Regions from separate parts of the Kitasatospora sp. NPDC089797 genome, predicted to be linked through region 1. Evidence: riboswitches for the same ligand, from Rfam matches in the RefSeq annotation. Region 1 holds a riboswitch; each other region holds the start of a gene.
The links. Region 1 has a riboswitch for S-adenosylmethionine ahead of AB0O91_RS23155 (aminotransferase class V-fold PLP-dependent enzyme). Riboswitches for the same ligand answer to the same signal wherever they lie in the genome.
Positions count from the first base shown of each region.

Region 2: it holds a riboswitch for S-adenosylmethionine, as region 1 does, so the genes downstream of both, thrC (threonine synthase) here and AB0O91_RS23155 (aminotransferase class V-fold PLP-dependent enzyme) in region 1, are expected to answer to the same signal.
Region 3: it holds a riboswitch for S-adenosylmethionine, as region 1 does, so the genes downstream of both, AB0O91_RS12545 (IclR family transcriptional regulator) here and AB0O91_RS23155 (aminotransferase class V-fold PLP-dependent enzyme) in region 1, are expected to answer to the same signal.

Region 1 is NZ_JBFBGS010000028.1:42,145-48,715, forward strand. Features, by position in the region: gene AB0O91_RS23145 (rhomboid family intramembrane serine protease) at 1-250, shown strand, start outside; gene AB0O91_RS23150 (Lrp/AsnC ligand binding domain-containing protein) at 292-573, shown strand; gene AB0O91_RS23155 (aminotransferase class V-fold PLP-dependent enzyme) at 584-1,948, opposite strand; SAM riboswitch class IV at 2,000-2,117, opposite strand; gene trpD (anthranilate phosphoribosyltransferase) at 2,260-3,336, opposite strand; gene AB0O91_RS23165 (hypothetical protein) at 3,456-3,881, opposite strand; gene AB0O91_RS23170 (heme-copper oxidase subunit III) at 4,278-4,898, shown strand; gene AB0O91_RS23175 (c-type cytochrome) at 5,086-5,895, shown strand; gene AB0O91_RS23180 (Rieske 2Fe-2S domain-containing protein) at 5,904-6,571, shown strand, end outside.
Region 2 is NZ_JBFBGS010000027.1:2,889-9,459, reverse strand. Features, by position in the region: gene AB0O91_RS22385 (cold-shock protein) at 1-106, opposite strand, end outside; gene AB0O91_RS22380 (MoaD/ThiS family protein) at 661-939, opposite strand; gene thrC (threonine synthase) at 966-2,261, opposite strand; SAM riboswitch class I at 2,279-2,414, opposite strand; gene AB0O91_RS22370 (glucosyl-3-phosphoglycerate synthase) at 2,564-3,568, shown strand; gene AB0O91_RS22365 (trehalose-6-phosphate synthase) at 3,618-5,084, shown strand; gene otsB (trehalose-phosphatase) at 5,071-5,910, opposite strand; gene AB0O91_RS22355 (DUF3263 domain-containing protein) at 6,012-6,245, opposite strand; gene AB0O91_RS22350 (cupin domain-containing protein) at 6,339-6,571, shown strand, end outside.
Region 3 is NZ_JBFBGS010000013.1:55,424-61,994, reverse strand. Features, by position in the region: gene AB0O91_RS12555 (flavodoxin family protein) at 1-690, opposite strand, end outside; gene AB0O91_RS12550 (SDR family NAD(P)-dependent oxidoreductase) at 830-1,360, opposite strand; gene AB0O91_RS12545 (IclR family transcriptional regulator) at 1,516-2,229, opposite strand; SAM riboswitch class I at 2,449-2,591, opposite strand; gene AB0O91_RS12540 (FAD-dependent monooxygenase) at 2,735-4,312, opposite strand; gene AB0O91_RS12535 (PadR family transcriptional regulator) at 4,309-4,950, opposite strand; gene AB0O91_RS12530 (hydroxymethylcytosylglucuronate/cytosylglucuronate synthase) at 5,330-6,571, shown strand, end outside.

The DNA of each region.
Region 1 (6,571 bases):
CTCCGCCGTCCTCGGCGCCTACCTGCGCTTCCACCCGCGGGCCCGGGTGACCACCCTGGTCCCGCTGCTCCTCTTCCTCCCGCTGCGCTTCCCGGCCTGGCTGGTCCTCGGCCTCTGGTTCGCCCTGCAGTGGTGGTCGGTGCACTCGGCCGGGCCCGGAGTGGCCTACCTGGTGCACGTGATCGGCTTCTCGGCCGGCTTCCTGTACGCCTGCACCGTCGTCGGGCACCCCCCGAGACGCCCCGGCTGAGGCCCGATACGCTGACCGCACCCCATGAAGGAGCCCGCACAGTGATCACTGCCATCGTCCTGATCAAGACCAGCGTCGACCGCATCCCGGAGATCGCCGAGGCCATCGCCGCGATCGAGGGCGTCAGCGAGGTGTACTCGGTGACCGGCGGCTACGACCTGGTGGCGATGGTCCGGGTGCGCCGTCACGACGACCTGGCCGACGTCATCCCGGGCCGGCTCAACAAGGTCCCGGGCGTGGCCCACACCGAGACCCAGATCGCCTTCCGCACCTACTCCCAGCACGACCTGGAAGCGGCCTTCGCCCTCGGCCTGGACGAGTGACGAGCGGGCCTCAGCCCTCGCGACGGGTGTCGGCGACGCAACGGCCGCCCTCGTTGCGGTAGTTCCACGCCGCGCCCTCGGTGACCAGCTCACGGACGGCCGTCAGGAATCGCTCGACGTGCTCGTCCGGCGTGCCCGCCCCGAAGCTCACCCGGATCGCGTTCAGGCTGCGCTCCCCCGGCAGCGAGGGCTCGGGCGCCCCGCACTCGGACGGAGCCACCTCCTCCTCCCCGAGCAGCGTCCGCACCAGCGGGTGGGCGCAGAACAGCCCGTCGCGCACCCCGATGCCGTACTCGGCGGACAACGCGGCCGAGAAGTGCGAGCTGTTCCAGCCCCGGACCACGAAGGACAGCACGCCCACCCGGGCCGACCCGGCGCCGAACAGGTTCAGCACCCGGACCTCCGGGATCTCCGCCAGCCCCGCCGTCAGCCGGTCGACCAGTTCCCGCTCCCGGGCCTCCAGCGCGTCGAAGCCGGCCTCGGTGAGCGCCCGACAGGCCGAGGCGATCGCGTAGGCGCCGATGACGTTCGGCGAACCGGCCTCGTGCCGGGCCGGGCCGGTGTGCCACTGCACCGCCACCGAGCCGTCCAGCTCCCGGGCCACCGTCCGGGTCGCCCCGCCGCCGGCCAGGTAGGGCTCGGCAGCGTCCAGCCAGTCCGACCGCCCCGCCAACACCCCGGCGCCGAACGGCGCGTAGAGCTTGTGGCCGGAGAAGGCGATCCAGTCGACGCCCAACTCCCGCACCGAGACCCGGTGGTGCGGGGCCAGCTGGGCCGCGTCCAGCACCACCCGGGCGCCGTGGCGGTGCGCCGTCGCGGTCAGCTCCGCGACCGGCCACAGCTCGCCGGTCACGTTGGAGGCGCCGGTGACGCACAGCAGCTTCGGCCCCTCGGGCGCCGCGGCCAGCGCCTCCTCCAGCGCGGCCACCGCCTCGGCCCGCGAGCGCGGCGCCCGCAGGTAGCCGACCTCCAGTCCGGCGTGCGCCCACGGCAGCAGCGAGGCGTGGTGCTCGGTCTCGAACGCGAACACCCGGGTGCCGGCGGGCACGGCGGCGGCGAGCAGGTTGAGCGAGTCGGTGGTGGCCCGGGTGAAGACCACCTGGTCGTCCGCGCGCAGGTCGAGGAAGTCCGCGACGGTCCGCCGGCTCTGCTCGAACAGGTCGGTGGACAGCTGCGACAGGTACCCGGCACCGCGGTGCACGCTGCCGTAGTACGGCGCGTACGCGGCGACGTCGTCCCACACCCGCTGGAGCGCCGGGGCGCTGGCCGCGTAGTCGAGCGCCGCGTAGCCGACCTTCTCACCGCTGGCGAGCGGCACCTGGACGTCCTGGCCGAGGACGGCGAGCGGGGCGCGGAGGTCAACGGAGACGGACATGAGGATGCACTCCTTCAGGGGTAAGGGACCCCGGGAGTGCTGATCGTCCGGTGTCCGCGCTTGTCGCACGGACGACTTGCCCGGCGACCCGGTCCTCACCCAGGGCACCCCGCCACGGACGGAGGGTTGCCGGACAGCCAGCTGGGGCTTGACGCTGTCGCTCATGACCTGGCCAAGACTCTAGGTCGGGCACGTCGGACGGTCAAACAGATATCCACCATCCGGACAGGACATTCGCCTTGGACTGAAGGGGTGCAGGCAAAGCCGAGGGCCCGGGTCGGCGGAACCGACCCGGGCCCTCGACCGCCGTCTCAGATCCGGCTGGTGGCCTCCGACCAACGCCGCAGCAGGTCCTGCGCCCGGCCCGAGTCGATCGCTTCGGCCGCCCGCTCCATGCCCGCCGCGAGCTGCTCCGTCAGCGGCGCGTCGCCGAGCTCGAGCGCGACCAGCGCCGCCGCGGTGTTCAGCAGGACGGCGTCCCGCACCGGCCCGCGCTCCCCGGCCAGCAGCCGCCGGGCGACCTCCGCGTTGTAGGCCGCGTCGGCCCCGCGCAGCGCCTCGATGCCGACCAGCTCGATGCCCACGTCCCGCGGGTCGAAGGTGGTCTCGGTGACCACCCCGTCGCGCACCACCCACACCCGCGAGGTGGTGGTGATGGTCAGTTCGTCCAGCCCGTCGTCGCCGCGGAAGACCAGCGCCGTCGCCCCGCGCCGGGCCAGCACCCCCGCGATCAGCCCGGCGAGCCGGGTGTCGAAGCAGCCGACCGCGTGCGCGGTGACCTTGGCCGGGTTGGTCAGCGGGCCGAGGATGTTGAAGGCGGTCGGCACCCCGAGGTCGCGCCGCGCGGTGGCGGCGTGCCGCATCGACGGGTGGAACTTCGCCGCGAAGCAGAAGGTCAGCCCGACCTCCTCGGCCACCTGGGCCACCCGCCGGGCCGACAGGTCCAGCGCCACCCCGAGCTTCTCCAGCACGTCCGAGGAGCCGCTGGCGGAGGAGGCCGAGCGGTTGCCGTGCTTGACCACCTTGGCCCCGGCCGCGGCCGCGACGATCGCCGACATGGTGGAGATGTTGACGGTCTTCGCCCGGTCGCCACCGGTGCCGACGATGTCGACCGCCGGGCCGGGGATGTCCAGCGGCTCGGCGTGCTCGTACATCGCGTCGACCAGACCGGCGATCTCCTCGACCGACTCGCCCTTGGCCCGCAGCGCCACCATGAACCCGGCCACCTGGACGGGGGACGCCTCGCCGCTCATGATCCGGTCCATCGCCCACGCGGTGGACGAGCGGTCGAGGTCCTCCCCCTTCAACAGCACCGTCAGGAGGTCCGGCCAGGTGCGGACCACCTGCGCGGGGTCGGTACCACCGTTCGCAGGGTTCACGTTCACCATGGCTGACTCCAGCTGTTGTCGGTTCCCCCGGTCCGGGGGACGTCCGTACGGATGGAGCCAGCCTATCGAGCGGCGGGGCCCTCCCGACCCCCTCTTCTCCAGTACTGAGACGGCACCGCTCAGCGCGTGGCCGGGGCCCGCTTGGCCAGCCGGGCCCGCAGCAGGGTGGCGACCGCCTCGGCCAGCGCCACCGGGTCGACCGGGCGGGAGATCGCGGCATCGGCCCGGCTCCAGGCGGCGAGCCAGGAGTCCTGCGGCCGGCCGATCAGCACCAGCACCGGCGGGCACCCGTAGATCTCGTCCTTGAGCTGGCGCCCGAGCCCCAGTCCGCCGGCCGGCACCGCCTCGCCGTCCAGCACGCAGAGGTCGACACCGCCCTTCTCCAGCGCCTTGAGCACCGCGGGGGTGGTCGCGCACTCCAGGTAGGACAGCTCCGGAAGATCCTCGGCGGGCCGACGGCCGAGAGCCGTCAGCACCTGCTCACGGGTGTTGCGGTCGTCGCTGTAGACGAGGACGGTGAGCGTCTCGTCGGTCGTGTACGCCATGGACCCTGCTCCCTCAAGTGTGATCCGGACCACGTTCACCTGATCCGGATGCTACTCCCGTTTCCCCCGTCGCCGGTCCCCCTCGGGCACGTTCCCCCTCAAGCCGCCGCGCCCACCGCTCACCCGACCGGAGGACGGCCCGTCACCCGGTCCGGCCCGGTCCACCCGGACGGCCGATGCGGCGCCCCCTCCCCTACAACCCGCCGCTGCGCCGTCCGGGCAACGACGCGCCGGGCAAGGGGGTCGTGGGCCCGCCAGAGGAACCGTCAGAAAAGGGACACGCCGCTGCTCAGCCCCCGCCCGGGCCTCCCACGGCCGCCCAAGCGGGCATACCGCACGCACCGGACACTCCGAGGGACACCCCCCGACGTGAAGACGGAATAAGGGACCGACATAATGTCCGTCGTGGCGACAGCAACAGCAACAGAAACCGGGCACGCGCACGGATCGGTCAATCGACCGAACATGGTCAGCGTCGGAACGATCGTCTGGCTCAGTTCCGAGCTGATGTTCTTCGCGGCCCTCTTCGCGATGTACTTCACGCTCCGCTCCGTCAAGGGAGCCGAGTTCTGGGCCGAGAAGGCGCACGCCCTCAACGTGACGTTCTCCTCGATCAACACCACCGTCCTGGTGCTCTCCTCGCTCACCTGTCAGCTCGGCGTGTTCGCCGCCGAGCGCGGTGACGTGAAGAAGCTCCGGATGTGGTTCATCATCACGTTCGCGATGGGCGCCTTCTTCATCGGCGGCCAGGTCTACGAGTACACCGAGCTGGTCAAGAAGGACGGCCTCTCGCTGTCCTCGGACCCGTACGGCACGGTGTTCTACCTGACCACCGGCTTCCACGGTCTGCACGTGACGGGTGGTCTGATCGCCTTCCTGCTGGTCCTGGGACGGACGTACGCAGCCAAGCGCTTCACGCACGAGCAGGCCACCGCCGCGATCGTCGTGTCCTACTACTGGCACTTCGTCGACGTCGTGTGGATCGGCCTGTTCGCGACCATCTACCTGATCAAGTAACCAGCTGATCAGGTCGCTGGCCACCGGCTGCGGCCCCCGCCCTCACCGGCGACGGGCCGCTTCTGCCGGTGCCGACGCTCCCACCGACCGACCGCGCGCGCAGCCTTGGACAGGCAGCCTCGTGCCGGCCAGACCGGCCGCCGGGTGCACCCACCAGTCGACCAGATCCTGACACCGGGGTTATTCCGTGAAAAAGCTCTCCGCACGACGGCGCCACCCATTGGCGGCGCTGGTCGTCCTACTTCTCGCCCTGGCGGCAACCGGGGGGCTGTACGCCGCGTTCGCGCCCGCCGACAAGGCGCAGGCCGACGTCGCCGCGCAGTCGCTCGCGATCGATGAGGGCAAGAAGCTCTTCGCCGTGGGCTGCTCCTCCTGCCACGGCCTGAACGGCCAGGGCAGCAGCGACGGTCCCAGCCTGGTCGGCGTGGGCTCGGCCGCCGTCGACTTCCAGGTCGGCACCGGCCGCATGCCGGCCCAGCAGCCCGGCGCCCAGGTGCCGCGCAAGAAGGCCATCTACACCCAGGGCGAGATCGACCAGCTCGCCGCCTACGTCGCCTCCCTCGGTCCCGGCCCGGTGACCCCGGAGGAGAAGCAGTACACCTCGACCAACCCGGACGACATCTCCAAGGGTGGCGAGCTGTTCCGCACCAACTGCGCCCAGTGCCACAACTTCGCCGGCCAGGGCGGTGCCCTGACCAAGGGCAAGTTCGCCCCGACCCTGGAGGGCGTGGACGCCAAGCACATCTACGAGGCCATGCAGACCGGCCCGCAGAACATGCCGTCGTTCCCGGACAGCACCATGCCCGAGGAGCAGAAGAAGCAGATCGTGGCCTTCGTCCGCCACACCACCAACGATGAGCCCAACCCCGGCGGTCTCACCCTGGGCAGCCTCGGTCCGGTGACCGAGGGCCTGTTCGGCTGGATCTTCGGCCTCGGCACGCTCATCGCGGTCGCGATCTGGGTCGCCGCCCACACCACCAAGGCCAAGAAGTCATGAGCCACGACATGTCAGAAGAGAAGCTCCCGGAGCCGCACGGCTCCGCAGGCGAGGTGGCCGGCCACGGCGACCCGTTCGCCGACCCGGGCCTGCCGGCCCACGAGCCGCGTCGCACCGACATCGACGAGCGGGCCGCCAAGCGGGCCGAGCGCCAGGTCTCGCTGATGTTCGTGGTCTCGATGCTCGCCACCGTCGGCTTCATCGCCTCGTACGTGGCCATCGACCCGGACAAGATCGTCTACATCTTCCCGCTGGGCCACGTCAGCGCGCTGAACTTCGCGCTCGGCCTGACCCTGGGCGTCGCGCTGTTCATGATCGGCGCGGGTGCGGTCCACTGGGCCCGCACCCTGATGTCGGACGTCGAGCTGCCCGCCGAGCGTCACCCGATCGAGGCCTCCGACGAGGTCCGCGCGGACGTCATCGAGCAGTTCAAGACCGGTGCCGCCGAGTCCGGCTTCGGCCGCCGCAAGATGATCCGCAACACCCTCATCGGGTCGATGGCGCTGGTCCCGCTCTCCGGCGTGGTCCTGCTCCGCGACCTGGGGCCGCTCCCGGAGAAGAAGCTCAAGGAGACCGGCTGGAAGGAGGCCACCCCGGCCGCCCCGCTGGCGCTCGTCAACATGAGCACCATGCAGCCGATGAAGCCCGAGGACCTCGTGGTCGGCTCGCTGACCTT
Region 2 (6,571 bases), on a different contig from region 1:
CCATCTGGATCGCGCTGTAGTGGACGAAGACGTCCGCACCACCGTCGACCGCGATGAAGCCGTAGCCCTTCTCCGCGTTGAACCACTTGACGGTGCCCTGAGCCATTCCGAACTCCCCTAGTGCTGTGCTGGCCCTTCACGGTCCCGCAGGTCGCGGGCCCGGGTCTGGTTTTGAAGGCCGGCCCGGGGAACCCCCCCTGGGCGCAGCCGTGCACGCCGTAATCCCCCGCACCCGGGACGCCGGGCGGCTTCCGTGAGCGGTTGATTACGTCGACCGCCGCTGAATGTATCCGGATCGACGCCCTCTGCAACAGGGTCAGCCGCCGGGAATTCCAGGGGTCCATCAAGAGACAACAGCGAACAAACCGGGAGGAAATCGGCATTACGCGCCGGACATAGCGGACGAATTACTCAAATGCCTGCAGGAATTCTGACATCTGCCTGACATGTTTCCCGGCCCGGCGCCCCGGCCGGTCCCAGCGGCCGGACGACCTCCGGCGACGCACCCCGTCCGCCGGGAGCGGAGCCCTGTTCCCAGCAGAGCCACACTCTACTCCGACTCGACCCGGAATATTCCCGCCGAAATGCAGGCGGCCGCCCGCACCCACGGAGAGTCGAATTCCGTGCGTACGGGCGGCGCGGGGAAAGGGACGGGACGGCTCAGCAGCCGCCGGCCACCGCCGGAATGATCGAGATGCCGGCGCCGTCCGCGATCTCGGTCGCCAGGCCCTCGGCGAACCGCACGTCGTCGTCGTTCACGTACACGTTGACGAAGCGGCGCAGCTTGCCGGTGTCGTCCAGGATGCGGGCCGAGATGCCCGCGTGGTTCAGCTCCAGGTCGGCGATGACCTCGGCCAGGGTGGCGCCCTCGGCGGTCACCTCGGCGGCGCCGCCGGTGTAGGTGCGCAGGATGGTGGGGATGCGGACGTTGGCGCTCATGGCTCTCCTTGCGGGGTGGGGGTGGTTCAGGCGGACGCGAGGCCGGCCGCGTGGAAGGCGTCCAGCGTCGGGCGGATGACGGCGGTCATCCCGGCCTCGGAGACGGCGTCCAGGGTCTTCAGGCCGTCGCCGGTGTTGATCGCCACGGTCTCCTTGGCCGGGTCGAGCTGGCCCGTCTCGACCAACTTCTTCAGCACCCCGACGGTCACCCCGCCCGCGGTCTCGGCGAAGATGCCCTCGGTGCGGGCCAGCAGCCGGATCGCCGCCACCACCTCCGCGTCCGTGACGTCCTCGACCGCGCCGCCGGTGCGGCGGGCGATGTCCAGCACGTACGGGCCGTCCGCGGGGTTGCCGATCGCCAGCGACTTGGCGATGGTGTCCGGCTTCACCGGCTTGATCACGTCCCGCCCGGCCTTGAACGCCGCCGACACCGGCGAGCAGCCCTCCGCCTGGGCGCCGAAGATCCGGTACGGCCGGTCCTCCACCAGCCCCAGCTTGATCAGCTCCTGCAGCCCCTTGTCGATCTTCGTCAGCTGGGAGCCGGAGGCGATCGGGATGACGATCTGCTCCGGCAGGCGCCAGCCCAGCTGCTCGCAGATCTCGTACGCCAGCGTCTTGGACCCCTCGCCGTAGTACGGCCGCAGGTTGACGTTGACGAAGCCCCAGCCCTCGCCGGCCGAGTCCCCGATCAGCTCCGAGCAGAAGCGGTTCACGTCGTCGTAGGTGCCCTCGATGCCGACCAGCTCGCCGCCGTACACCCCGGCCATCACGACCTTGCCCTGCTCCAGGTCGTGCGGGATGAAGACGCAGGAGCGGAACCCGGCCCGGGCCGCCGCCGCCCCCACCGCGCCGGCCAGGTTGCCGGTGGAGGAGCAGGACAGCGTGGTGTAGCCGAACGCCCGGGCCGCCTCGATCGCGCAGGCCACCACCCGGTCCTTGAACGAGTGGGTGGGGTTGCCGGAGTCGTCCTTGATGTGCAGCTGGGCGGTGAAACCGAGCTCACGGCCCAGGTTGTCCGCCTTCACCAGCGGGGTCCACCCGGGGTTGAGGTTCGGCTTGGACGCCACGTCGGCGGGCACCGGCAGCAGCGGCGCGTAGCGCCAGATGGACGCCGGCCCGGACTCGATCCGCTTGCGCAGTTCCTCGGCGCGCTCGCTGCCGAACTCGTAGGCGATCTCCAGCGGACCGAAGCACTCCAGGCAGGCGAAGCTGGGGCCGAGCGGGAAGCGGGTACCGCACTCCCGACAGGACAGCGCGACGGCGGGGCCCAGGTCGACGGAAACGGATGCGGCACCAGAAGGAGTCGTCGCAGTGATAGCCATGATGGCGGAGGCCTCTCTCCTCATCTTCCCCGCGGCGCGGTCGCGCCACAGGCCGGAATTGGCACCTGTCCCGCCGGGGCCTGTCGACGACAGCCGAGCGAGAAGGTTGCCGGGACGTCAACGGGCCGTTCCCTCAGTCCCTCTGGATGAGCTTGTGAAATTGTGGTGGTGCTCAACGGCGACCCCGACGTGCAAAGGTCCGACCGCTGTACGAAGACTGTATCCGAAGGCGTCAAGCCTGAACGGGACCGTCCGCCAAGCGAGATGACCCGTTCCACCCCGATCCGCCGAGGAGAGTCACCGTGCCCGCCGAACCGACCCCCGCGCTCCTCCCGCAGGCGGCGTCCTGGCTCCGCCGCCGCTCGTGGACCGCGGCCGACCGGCCGGTGCACACCCTGCTGGAGGCCAAGCGGCGCACCGGCCGCACCGTCAGCGTCGTCCTGCCGGCCCTCGACGAGGAGGCCACCGTCGGCGACATCGTCCGCACCGTCCGCCGGGAGCTGATGGAGCGGATCCCGCTGGTCGACGAACTCGTCGTGGTCGACTCCGGCTCCACCGACGCCACCGCCGAGATCGCCGCCGCGGCCGGCGCCCGGGTGGAGCACCGCGACGCCGTGCTGCCCCGGCTGCCCGCCGTCCCCGGCAAGGGCGAGGTGCTCTGGCGCTCCCTACTGGTCACCCGCGGCGACATCGTCTGCTTCGTGGACGCGGACCTGCGCGAGTTCGACCCGGCCTTCGTCTCCGGCATCGTCGGCCCGCTGCTCACCGACGAACACCTCCAGCTGGTCAAGGCCATGTACGACCGCCCGCTGGAGACCGAGAGCGGGGCGGTCGTCCCGGCCGGCGGCGGCCGGGTCACCGAACTCGTCGCCCGCCCGCTGCTCAACCTCCACTGGCCGGAACTCGCCGGTTTCGTCCAGCCCCTCGGCGGCGAGTACGCGGCCCGCCGCTCCCTGCTCGAACGGCTGCCCTTCCCCACCGGGTACGGCGTCGAGCTCGGCCTCCTGGTCGACGCCCTGGAGCTGGTCGGGCTGGACGCCCTGGCCCAGGTCGACGTCGGCGTCCGGCACCACCGCCACCAGGACGGCCAGGCCCTCGGCCGGATGGCCGCCACCATCTACCGCACCGCGCTGGAACGCCTCGACCGCGCCCACCGCCTCAAGGCCTCCGCCGACCTGGTGCACCCCCACCTCACCCAGTTCACCCGCGACCCGGAATCCCGCGCCTTCACCGCCCACACCCACCCCGTCACGGCCCTGGAACGCCCCCCGATGCACACCCTCCCCGAGTACGCCACCCGCCACTGACGGCCCCCGCAGGGGTTTGCCACCCCGGCACCACGGCAACATCCCAACCATGGGCGATCTCACGACCGAATGTTCGAGTGCGACCGGCACCGCCCCCGTGCTGGTGGCCTCCAACCGGGGACCGGTGTCCTTCAGCACGGCCGACGACGGCACGCTGACCCTGCGCCGCGGCGGCGGCGGCCTGGTCTCCGGCCTCTCCGCGATCGACGACCCCGACGCCGTCTGGGTCTGCGCCGCCCTGAACGACGCCGACCGCAGAGCCGCCCGGGAGGCCCCCGCCGGCCGCCTGGACCGGGCCGGGCACGACGTCGGCGGCCAGGCCGTCCGGATGCTCGACATCGACCCGGAGACCTTCGCCCGCGCCTACAACGGCGTCGCCAACTCCACCCTCTGGTTCGTCCACCACCTGCTCTACGCGACCCCCACCGCGCCCTCCTTCGACGCCGGCTTCCGCACCGAGTGGGCCGCCTACCAGGCCTACAACACCGCCTTCGCGGACGCCCTGGCCGCCGAGGCCGCCCCCGGCGCCGCCGTCCTGGTGCAGGACTACCACCTCTCGCTCACCCCGGCCCTGCTCCGGGCGGCCCGCCCCGACCTGCGGATCGGCCACTTCTCGCACACCCCGTGGGCCCCGCCCGAGTACTACCGGCTGCTCCCCGACGACGTCGCCCGGGCCGTGCTGACCGGCATCCTCGGCGCCGACCGGGCCGGCTTCCTCACCGAGCGCTGGGCCCGCGCCTTCGCCGCCTGCTGCGCGGACCTCCTCGGCGCCACCGTCGACCACGAGGCGCTCACCGTCACGCACGACGGCCGCACCACCCGGCTCGGCGTCCACGCCCTCGGCGCCGACGCCGACTTCCTGCGCGAGCGCGCCCACCGCCCGGACGTGGACGAGCGCCTCGCCGCCCTGCGCGCCGCCGTCGGCGACCGGAGCACCGTCGTCCGGGTGGACCGCACCGAGCTGAGCAAGAACATCGTCCGCGGCCTCCAGGCCTACCGGCACCTGCTCCGCACCCGCCCCGAGTGGCACGACCGGGTGGTCCACATCGCCTTCGCCTACCCGTCCCGCACCGACCTCGCCGAGTACCGCGACTACACGGCCGCGGTCCGGCGCCTCGCCGAGGAGATCGACGCGGAGTTCGCCACCCCCGGCTGGAAACCGCTGATCCTGCACGTCGACGACGACTTCCCGCGGTCCCTGGCCGCCTACCGGCTGGCCGACGTGGCCCTGGTCAACCCGATCCGGGACGGCATGAACCTGGTCGCCAAGGAGGTCCCGGTGGTCTCCGACCGGGGCTGCGCCCTGGTCCTCTCCCGCGAGGCCGGCGCCCACAGCGAGCTCGGGGACGACGCCCTCACCGTCAACCCCTACGACGTGATCGCCACCGCCGAGGCCCTGCACGCCGGCCTCACCATGAGCCCGGAGGAGCGCGCCGACCGCACCAAACGGCTCGCCGCCGCGGCCACCGCGCTCCCTCCGCAGCAGTGGTTCCTGGACCAGCTCAACGCGCTCTGAGCTCCTCCCCCAGCGCCGTCAGCAGCGCGACCACGCCCTCGGGCCCGTCGACCACCAGATCCGCCCGGTCGGCGAGCTCGCGCACCGGCGCGTCCCCCACCGCCCCGGCGCACACCAGCAGCCCGGCCAGGCCCTCGCCGCGCAGCTTCTCCACCGCCGCGAAGGCCGCCACGTCCCCCAGGTCGTCCCCCGCGTAGAGCACCGACCGGGCCCCGCGCTCCCGCAGGAAGCCGGTCAGCGCGGCCCCCTTGTCCACCCCCGGCGGCCGCAGCTCCAGCACCAGCCGCCCGGGCTCCACCACCAGCCCGTGCTCGGCGGCCAGCTCCCCGACCGGCGCCCGCAGCAGCTCCAGCGCGCGCTCCGGCGCCCCGGTCCGCCGGGTGTGCACCGCCACCGAGCGCCCCTTGTCCTCCACCCACGTCCCCTCGGGCGCCCCGGCCCGCGCCAGCACCCCCGGCAGCGCGGCCCGCACCCGCCCGACGCCCGGGTGCACCTCCGGCGCCGTCACCACGCCCGCCTCCCAGCGCTCGGCCCCGTAGTGCCCCAGCACCACCAGCCCGGGCACCGCGGCGAAGCCTCCGTACTCCGCCGCCAGCCCGGCGGGCCGCCCGGTCACCACCACCACGGCCCCCAGCACGGACGCCAGCCCGCGCAGGGCCGCCACCGCCCCGGGGTGCGCCCGCGCCCGCGAGGGATCCGCCACGATCGGCGCCAGCGTCCCGTCGAAGTCCAGGGCGACCACCGCGTCCCCGGGCGACGTCAGGATCGCCCGCAGCCCGTCCCGCCCGGCTCCGGTGGCCGGTACAACCATCTCTTCAAGACCCATGAGGAGGCCATACCCCGGCCCCGGAACCCGCTACCCCGTCAGTGTTCCGCCCGCCGGAATCAGCGCGCGTCCGGCCGGGGTCAGCGCGCGTCCGGCCGGGGTCAGCGCGCGTCCCGCCGGGCCTGCCGGACCCGCCGCAGCCGGTTGACCAGCACCGGCGCGAAGGCCAGCGCCTCCTCCCGGTCCAGCAGCGCGTTCAGCAGCTGGTAGTACCGCGTCGAGGAGAGCCCCAGCTCCTCCCGGATGGCCCGCTCCTTGGCCCCCGCCGTCCGCCACTGCCGCCCCTCCAGCGCCAGCACCGACCGGTCCCGCTCGTTCAGCTCACCCACGCGCACACCTCCTGCGAACGACGAAGTGTCATTCTCGGGCCCGCCCCCGACACACTCTGCCCCCCACCCCGGCGGGCCCGCCCGACTAGCGTCGCTCCCATGACCACGCCGAGCTTCACCGTCCACGTCCCGACCGCCGACCTCGAACCCGAGCCGCTCGACCCGTCCCAGATCGTCTCCGGCACCCCGGAGGTCACCGGGAGGGTCCTCGCCGAGTCCCCCGACGGCCGCCAGCTGCGCGGCATCTGGCAGATCACCCCGGGCGTGGTCACCGACGTCGAGGCCGACGAGGTGTTCACGGTGCTGAGCGGCCGGGCCACCATCGAGATCGA
Region 3 (6,571 bases), on a different contig from region 1:
GAAGCGGCAGCCGGCGTCCCACTCGGAGCGCTGGTTGCCGTGGGCCGGGATGCCGCCCGCGTCCTTGAGCATCCGGGCCAGGTGGAGCTGGTTCCAGGTCATGAAGGTGGTGTTGCGGTTGGTGAAGTCGTTCTGCGGCCCGCCCGACCCGGGGTCCAGGTAAGACGGCCCGGGCCCCGCCTCCCCCACCCAACCCGCGTCCGCCTGCGGCGGGATGGTGTAGCCCAGGTGCTGGAGGCTGTAGAGCACGTTCATCGCGCAGTGCTTGGCGCCGTCCTCGTTGCCGGTGATCAGGCAGCCGCCGACCCGGCCGTAGTAGGCGTACTGACCCTGGGAGTTGAGGATCGACGAGCAGGCGTAGAGCCGCTCGATCACCTTCTTCATCACCGACGAGTTGTCTCCCAGCCAGATCGGGCCGGCCAGCGTGAGGATGTCCGCGGCCATCACCTGGGAGTAGACGACCGGCCACTCGTCGGTCTCCCAGCCGTGCTCGGTCATGTCCGGCCAGACGCCCGTGGCGATGTCCAGGTCGACCGCCCGCAGGACGTCGACGGCGACGCCCTGGCGCTGCAGGATGCCGGTGCTGACGTCGATCAGGCCCTGGGTGTGGCTGCGTTCCGGAGAGCGCTTGAGGGTGCAGTTGATCACCACCGCGCGCAGGTCGGCGTACGAGGTCGTCGGGTCCGGCACGGGGGCTCCTTCGGGCGGTCGGGGAGGCCCGGTCGGGTGGCGGGCTCCGCGGACAGCTCACCAGCGGTGACCGGTGAGCGCTCGCCGGACTGGGCCGGTTGCCTGACGGTGGCGACGGGCCTCCGTGGCGAAGGCGCCGTCAGAGGTTGACGCCGCCGCTGACGTCCGCGCCCTTGGTGAGCGGGTAGCCGATGCCGTGGGCGGAGGCAGTGCGGGTGGAGACGGAGGAGATGTTGATGATCCGGCCGCCGTCGCGCAGGCGCGGCAGCAGGCGTTGGGTGAGGAAGAACGGCGCCTTGACGTTGACGGCGATCATCCGGTCGAACTCCTCGGGGGTGAGGACCTCGATCGGGCGTCCCATGATGGTGAGCCCCGCGTTGTGGACCAGGATGTCGAGCGCCTCCTCCCCGTGCTCGCGCAGCCCGGCCTCCAGTCCGGCGGCGAGGGTGTCGACGTCGCCGGGGACGCCCAGCTCGGCGCCCACGGTGAAGGCCCGGCCGCCGGCCGCGGTGACGGCAGCGGCCGTGTCCTCGGCCGCCGACCGGTTGCTGCCGTAGTGCACGGCGACCAGCGCCCCGTCCCGGGCGAGGCGTTCGGCGATGCCCCGCCCGATGCCCCGACTGCTGCCGGTGACCAGGGCGGTCCTGCCGTCGAGCTTTCCCAGGTGCACTCCTCGGCCACGGTCCGCACACCACCTGACGCGACTGAACACCGTCGGCCTAGAGCTGTTGTGACGGCCCGTCAGGTGAGGTTGGACACCCGGGGGAACACCCCGCCGACCGATCCGTTCCCGTCCGGGGGAACACCCGGCCGCCTCCGCCCCCGTCAGGAGCGCCGCAGCGCCTCGGTGAGGTGGGCGGCCGCCTCGATGACGGCCTGGGACAGGCGGGCGCCGGGGTGACGGGTGAGCCGTTCGATCGGACCGGAGACCGAGACGGCGGCCACCACCCGGTTGGACGGCCCGCGCACGGGTGCGGAGACGGAGGCGACCCCGGCCTCGCGCTCGCCGATGGACTGGGCCCAGCCCCGGCGGCGCACCCCGGCGAGGGCGGTGGCGGTGAAGCGGGCGCCCTGGAGGCCCCGGTGCAGCCGCTCCGGCTCCTCCCAGGCCAGCAGCACCTGGGCGGCGGAACCGACCTTCATCGGCAGGGCGAGGCCGACCGGGACGGTGTCGCGCAGGCCGAAGAGGCGCTCGGCGGCGGCCACGCAGATCCGGACCTCGCCCTGCCGGCGGTAGAGCTGGGCGGTCTCGCCGGTGACGTCGCGCAGATGGGTGAGGACCGAGGCGGCGGCGGCCAGCAGGTGGTCCTCACCGGCGGCGGCAGAGAGCTCGGAGAGCCGCGGGCCGAGGACGAACCGGCCCTGCATGTCCCGTCCGAGCAGCCGGTGGTGTTCCAGTGCGACGGCGATCCGGTGGGCGGTCGGCCGGGCCAGGCCGGTGGCGTCGACCAACCCGGCCAGGGTGGCCGGGCCGGCCTCCAGGGTGCCGAGGATCGAGGTGATCTTGTCGAGCACGCCGACGCCGCTCGTGTGGTCCAGGTTCTCCATGGACGGGTACTCCAGTCTCGGTTCCCGCGAGCGAGGGGTGGGTTCGGCTCACGGGTGCTCCACGGGGTGGGGTGGGGAGCGGGGTGGTCAGCGAGGACAGGCCTGGGAAGTCGGCCGAATGCCTGCGCCGGACACGAGACGGGTACGCGAAAGGGCCGGGGCGGGAAGCGCCCGGGCGAAGGACAGCGACAGCACAGAGAGCACCGTGTCTCCTCATCTTCCCCGCGCCACGTTGGCGACAGGCCGGAGTTGGCACTGACCCCGGACGGCACGGCGCGTACTTCGGACGCCGGGTCGAACGGGGAGTTGCCGGGGCTTCGTAGGGCCGGTCCCTCCACCCCTCTGGATGATTCGCGGAGAACGATACAAGACTTCCCGGGTAGCTCGCCAAACCTTTTCCCGATCGCTACGGGCGACCCCGCCGCCGAGGCCCGACGGCGGGTCCCGGCGGCGGGGTACGGAAGCGGGTCTCGACGGAGGGTCGGCAGGGGTCCGGTCAGGCCGCCGTCGGCCGGTCCCCCGTCGCCTCGCCGAACCAGTGCCGCAGCGCCTGCGGGAGCCCGTCGGATCGGTCGGGCCGGTCGCCGTCGGCGCTGCGCAGCCACGCCGTGTGCCCGTCCGGTCGGAGCAGGACGGCGTGCAACCAGGGGTGCTCGGGGCAGCTCGCCGTGACGGTGGTCACCCGGTCCGCCCAGCCTGCCGCCGAGGACGACACCGGGATCGCCGACACCGGGATCGCCGACACCGGGATCGCCGACGACGACGCGCGGAGCGCACTGCCCCCGGTCAGGTCGAGCAGCAGGCCCCGGCCGGAGGCGAGCAGCTCGGACACCCGGGTCGGGCCCTGCCCCGTGCGCAGCGCGAGGTCCGGGGCGAGCCGGCCGAGCCAGGGGTGGGCGGTGTCGGGGTGCGTTCCGTAGCGGGTGTCCAGGCCCGTGACGGTCTCGGCGAGGGCGCGGTTGCCCGCCGAGTGGCGGGCGAGGCGGGTGAACAGGTCGACGAGCGGCCCGAGCCGGTCGTCCGCGGTGCCGAGCAGCACCTGGGCCCGGGTGTCGGCCAGCACCCGCGCACCGGCGGCGTGGCGTTCGACGTGGTAGCTGTCGAGCAGATGGGCCGGGGCGGTGCCGCGGACGGTGGCGGCGAGTTTCCATCCCAGGTTGAACGCGTCGTCCAGGGCGACGTTGACGCCGATCGCCCCGGCCGGCGGGTGGATGTGCGCGGCGTCACCGGCCAGGACGACCCTGCCCCGGACGTACGAGGCCGCCTGCCGGGCGGCGTTGCCGAACCGGGTCGTCCAGCGCGCGGCGCGCAGGTCGACGGGGCGGCCGAGCGCTTCGCCGACGGCGCTCCGGAGCAGGTCGAGGGTGACCGGTTCGTCCCGGTCCGCCGGGGGCTGCCGGTCGCCGGTGATGATCCTGACGTAGCCGGGGCGGGGGATGACGAGGACGCTCCCGCCGGGGCCGGTGCTCGTGCCGAAGGGCAGCGCCGCCGGGTCGGCGAGTTCGACGTCGCCGAGCAGGGAGAAGGCGGTCGCCGGGGTGCCAGGGAAGTCGATGCCGGTCTGTCGGCGGACGGTGCTGCGGCCGCCGTCGCAGCCGACCAGGTAGGCGGCCCGGATGCGGTGTTCGCGCCCGGCGGCGGCGACGGTCGCGGTGACGGACTCCGAGTCCTGCGCCAGGGCGCGCAGTTCGTGTCCGCGCCGGATGTCCGCTCCCAGCGCGAGCGCGTGCGCTTCCAGGACCTCCTCGACCCTGGTCTGCGGGATGCCCAGCGAGTACGGGTGGTCGGTGCGGGCGTCGGCGAGGGTGAGCGTCACCGGCAGGCCGGAGAACGCGGCGTGCGGCACCTGCCAGCCCTCGGCGATCAGGCGGTCGGCGAGGCCGCGCCGGGCCAGCAGGTCCAGGGCGCGGGCGTTGAGGTTGAATCCCCGGCAGTGGTCCGGGCGTTGCGGGTGGCGTTCGATCACGACGGTGTCGACGCCGGCGAGTCGGAGCTCGATCGCGAGCAGCAGGCCGGCCGGGCCGGCTCCGACGATCAGCACCTCGGCCGTCGGGCGGGGCCCTTGTCCGGTCATGGGATGCTTCCTTCCTCGTCCGTGGGGCGGGTCCAGGTCCAACCGCCGTCCTCCGAGCGCCGGACCTCGGGCCAGAACAGGCTGCCGTCGCGGATCTCGGCGACGGTGCGCCGGGTCCAGGCGAGTTCGGCCTCCCAGGCGTGCAGCGCGCACTCGACCTCGATCATGAACAGTCGGGGCACCTTGCCGGAGCCGACCGTGTCGGCCAGCACCGCGTTGGTCTCCTCGATCCGGCGGACCAGGTGTCCGGCCCGTTCGGTCAGGGCCTCCGCCGCGCCGTCCGGGCCGAGTGCGCCGAGGTAGGACACGGCGGCCATGAACTTGGGGTACTCCGCGACGGGCGTGCGGAGGAGTTCGTCGATCCAGCCGACGAACTCGCTCCGGCCCAGTGCGGTGGTCGCGTACACGGTGCGCTCGGGCCGGCGGCCGGCGCGGGCCGTCTCCACGGGCTCGATCCAGCCGTGTCGCACCAACGCCTCGACGGTGTCGTAGAGGGAGCCGGAGTTGACCTTGAAGCTGCTGTCCTTGTGCCGTTCGCGCAGGGTGACGGCCATCTCGTAGGGGTGCATGGGCTGTTCGCGCAGCAGGCCGAGGACGGCCAGCGCCAGCGTGTTGGAGATCTTCCGTCTGGGTGTCACGTCGGGTATCACACTCACCGGTTCCTAATAGTAGGAACCGACCATACGACATCGATGCCTGCCCTGGGGCGCCAAAGAGCTTTTTCAGAGGCTGACTTGACGAGTGATCACCGCCGGGGCGACGGCGGACGCGGGCGCCCGGGCTCGGGTCCGGGCCCGGACCCGGACCCGGGCCCGCAGCTCATCTGGTGAGCCGATCGACCGATGAACCGCCCCACGTCAATCCACAGGAGGGCGACTTCACTCGGTGAGGTGGTTAGGGTTCGAATTTTTGTAGGTAGTCGAACCGGGCCGACAGCTCCGGCCTGGTACGAATACGGAACGACGGAGCGACGGGGCAGACCGGAGGATCCGGAACGAGCGGGGGGAGCTGACACGGATGAAGGCGCAGGTGGAAGGCCGGGCGGAGACCCGGACGATCGCCGTGGCCGGAGTGGAGTCCGGCTGGGGCAGTTCGGGGAAGCTGGGCGCGGTGCTGTCCGCCCTCAGGCACCGGGGCGGCGACCGGCTGCGCTTCGTCGGGCTGGCCTCCGGGCTGGGCAGACCGGTGCTCGCCGACCATCCGGTGGAGCGCTGGTTCGACCTCCCGGAGACCAGGTCCGAACAGGAACTGCGCCGGATCGTCGGGGCGCAGCGCGTGCAGGCCGCGTTGGTGATGCGGGACGGCCCGCTGGCGAACGCCCTACGGGCGTGCGGGGTTCCGGTGGTGTTCGTCGACAGCCTGCCGTTCCTCCGGACGGACGGCGACCGCTCCGACCTCCCGCTGGACGCCGAGGTGTACTGCGCCCAGCGGTGCGTGGAACTGCCGCCGGAGGGCGCCCGGGTGCTGGCCGACGTGCGCCGCCTCCGCTGGGTGGACGCCGTGATCGCGGACGGCGGCGCCACCCGCCGGGCGGAACCGACGCCGCACCCCCGGCGCGCCGTGCTCAGCCTCGGTGGCCTGCGTGCGCCCCGGCTCACGGACTGGGCCAGCTATCCGCAGCTCGTCCTGCCCGCGGCGCTGGAGGCGCTCACCGCGAGCGGGGTCACCGAGGTGCACATCGCGGGGAACCTGCCCGCCTGGCTGGCCGCACAGTTGGTGGACTCCTGCGCCCATCCGGCCGTCACCACCGTCGGCGCCCTCCCCCACGAGGACTTCGTGCGCCGTCTCGCCGACTGCGACGTGCTGCTCACCTCCCCGGGGCTGACCACCCTTCTGGAGGCGGGTCTGCTCGGGACTCCCACGCTCTGCCTGCCGCCGCAGAACCTCAGCCAGATCTTCAACGGCCGCTTCCACAGCCAGGCGCTCGACAGCGACCTCCGGGTCCGCTGGCCCACGGAGGTGTTCGACGAGGACGAGGCGCTGGCGCTGCGCGCCCAGGGCGAGGGCAAGGCCCTCGAGCTGATCTACGGCGGGATCGCCCGCGCCGCCGACCTCAACCGCCACCGGACCACGGCGGCCGTACGGGACGGCCTGGGCCAGTTGCTCGGCCGCCTGGCCGGGGGAGTCGAGGAAGTCGGGGCCGCAGTCGACGCCGACGTCCTTCCCCCGCCGGGCCCGGGTCGGACTCCCCCCGACTTCCCCGCCACCGATCGCCCCGCTGCCGATCGCCCAGCCACCGACTGGACCGCTCTCACCACC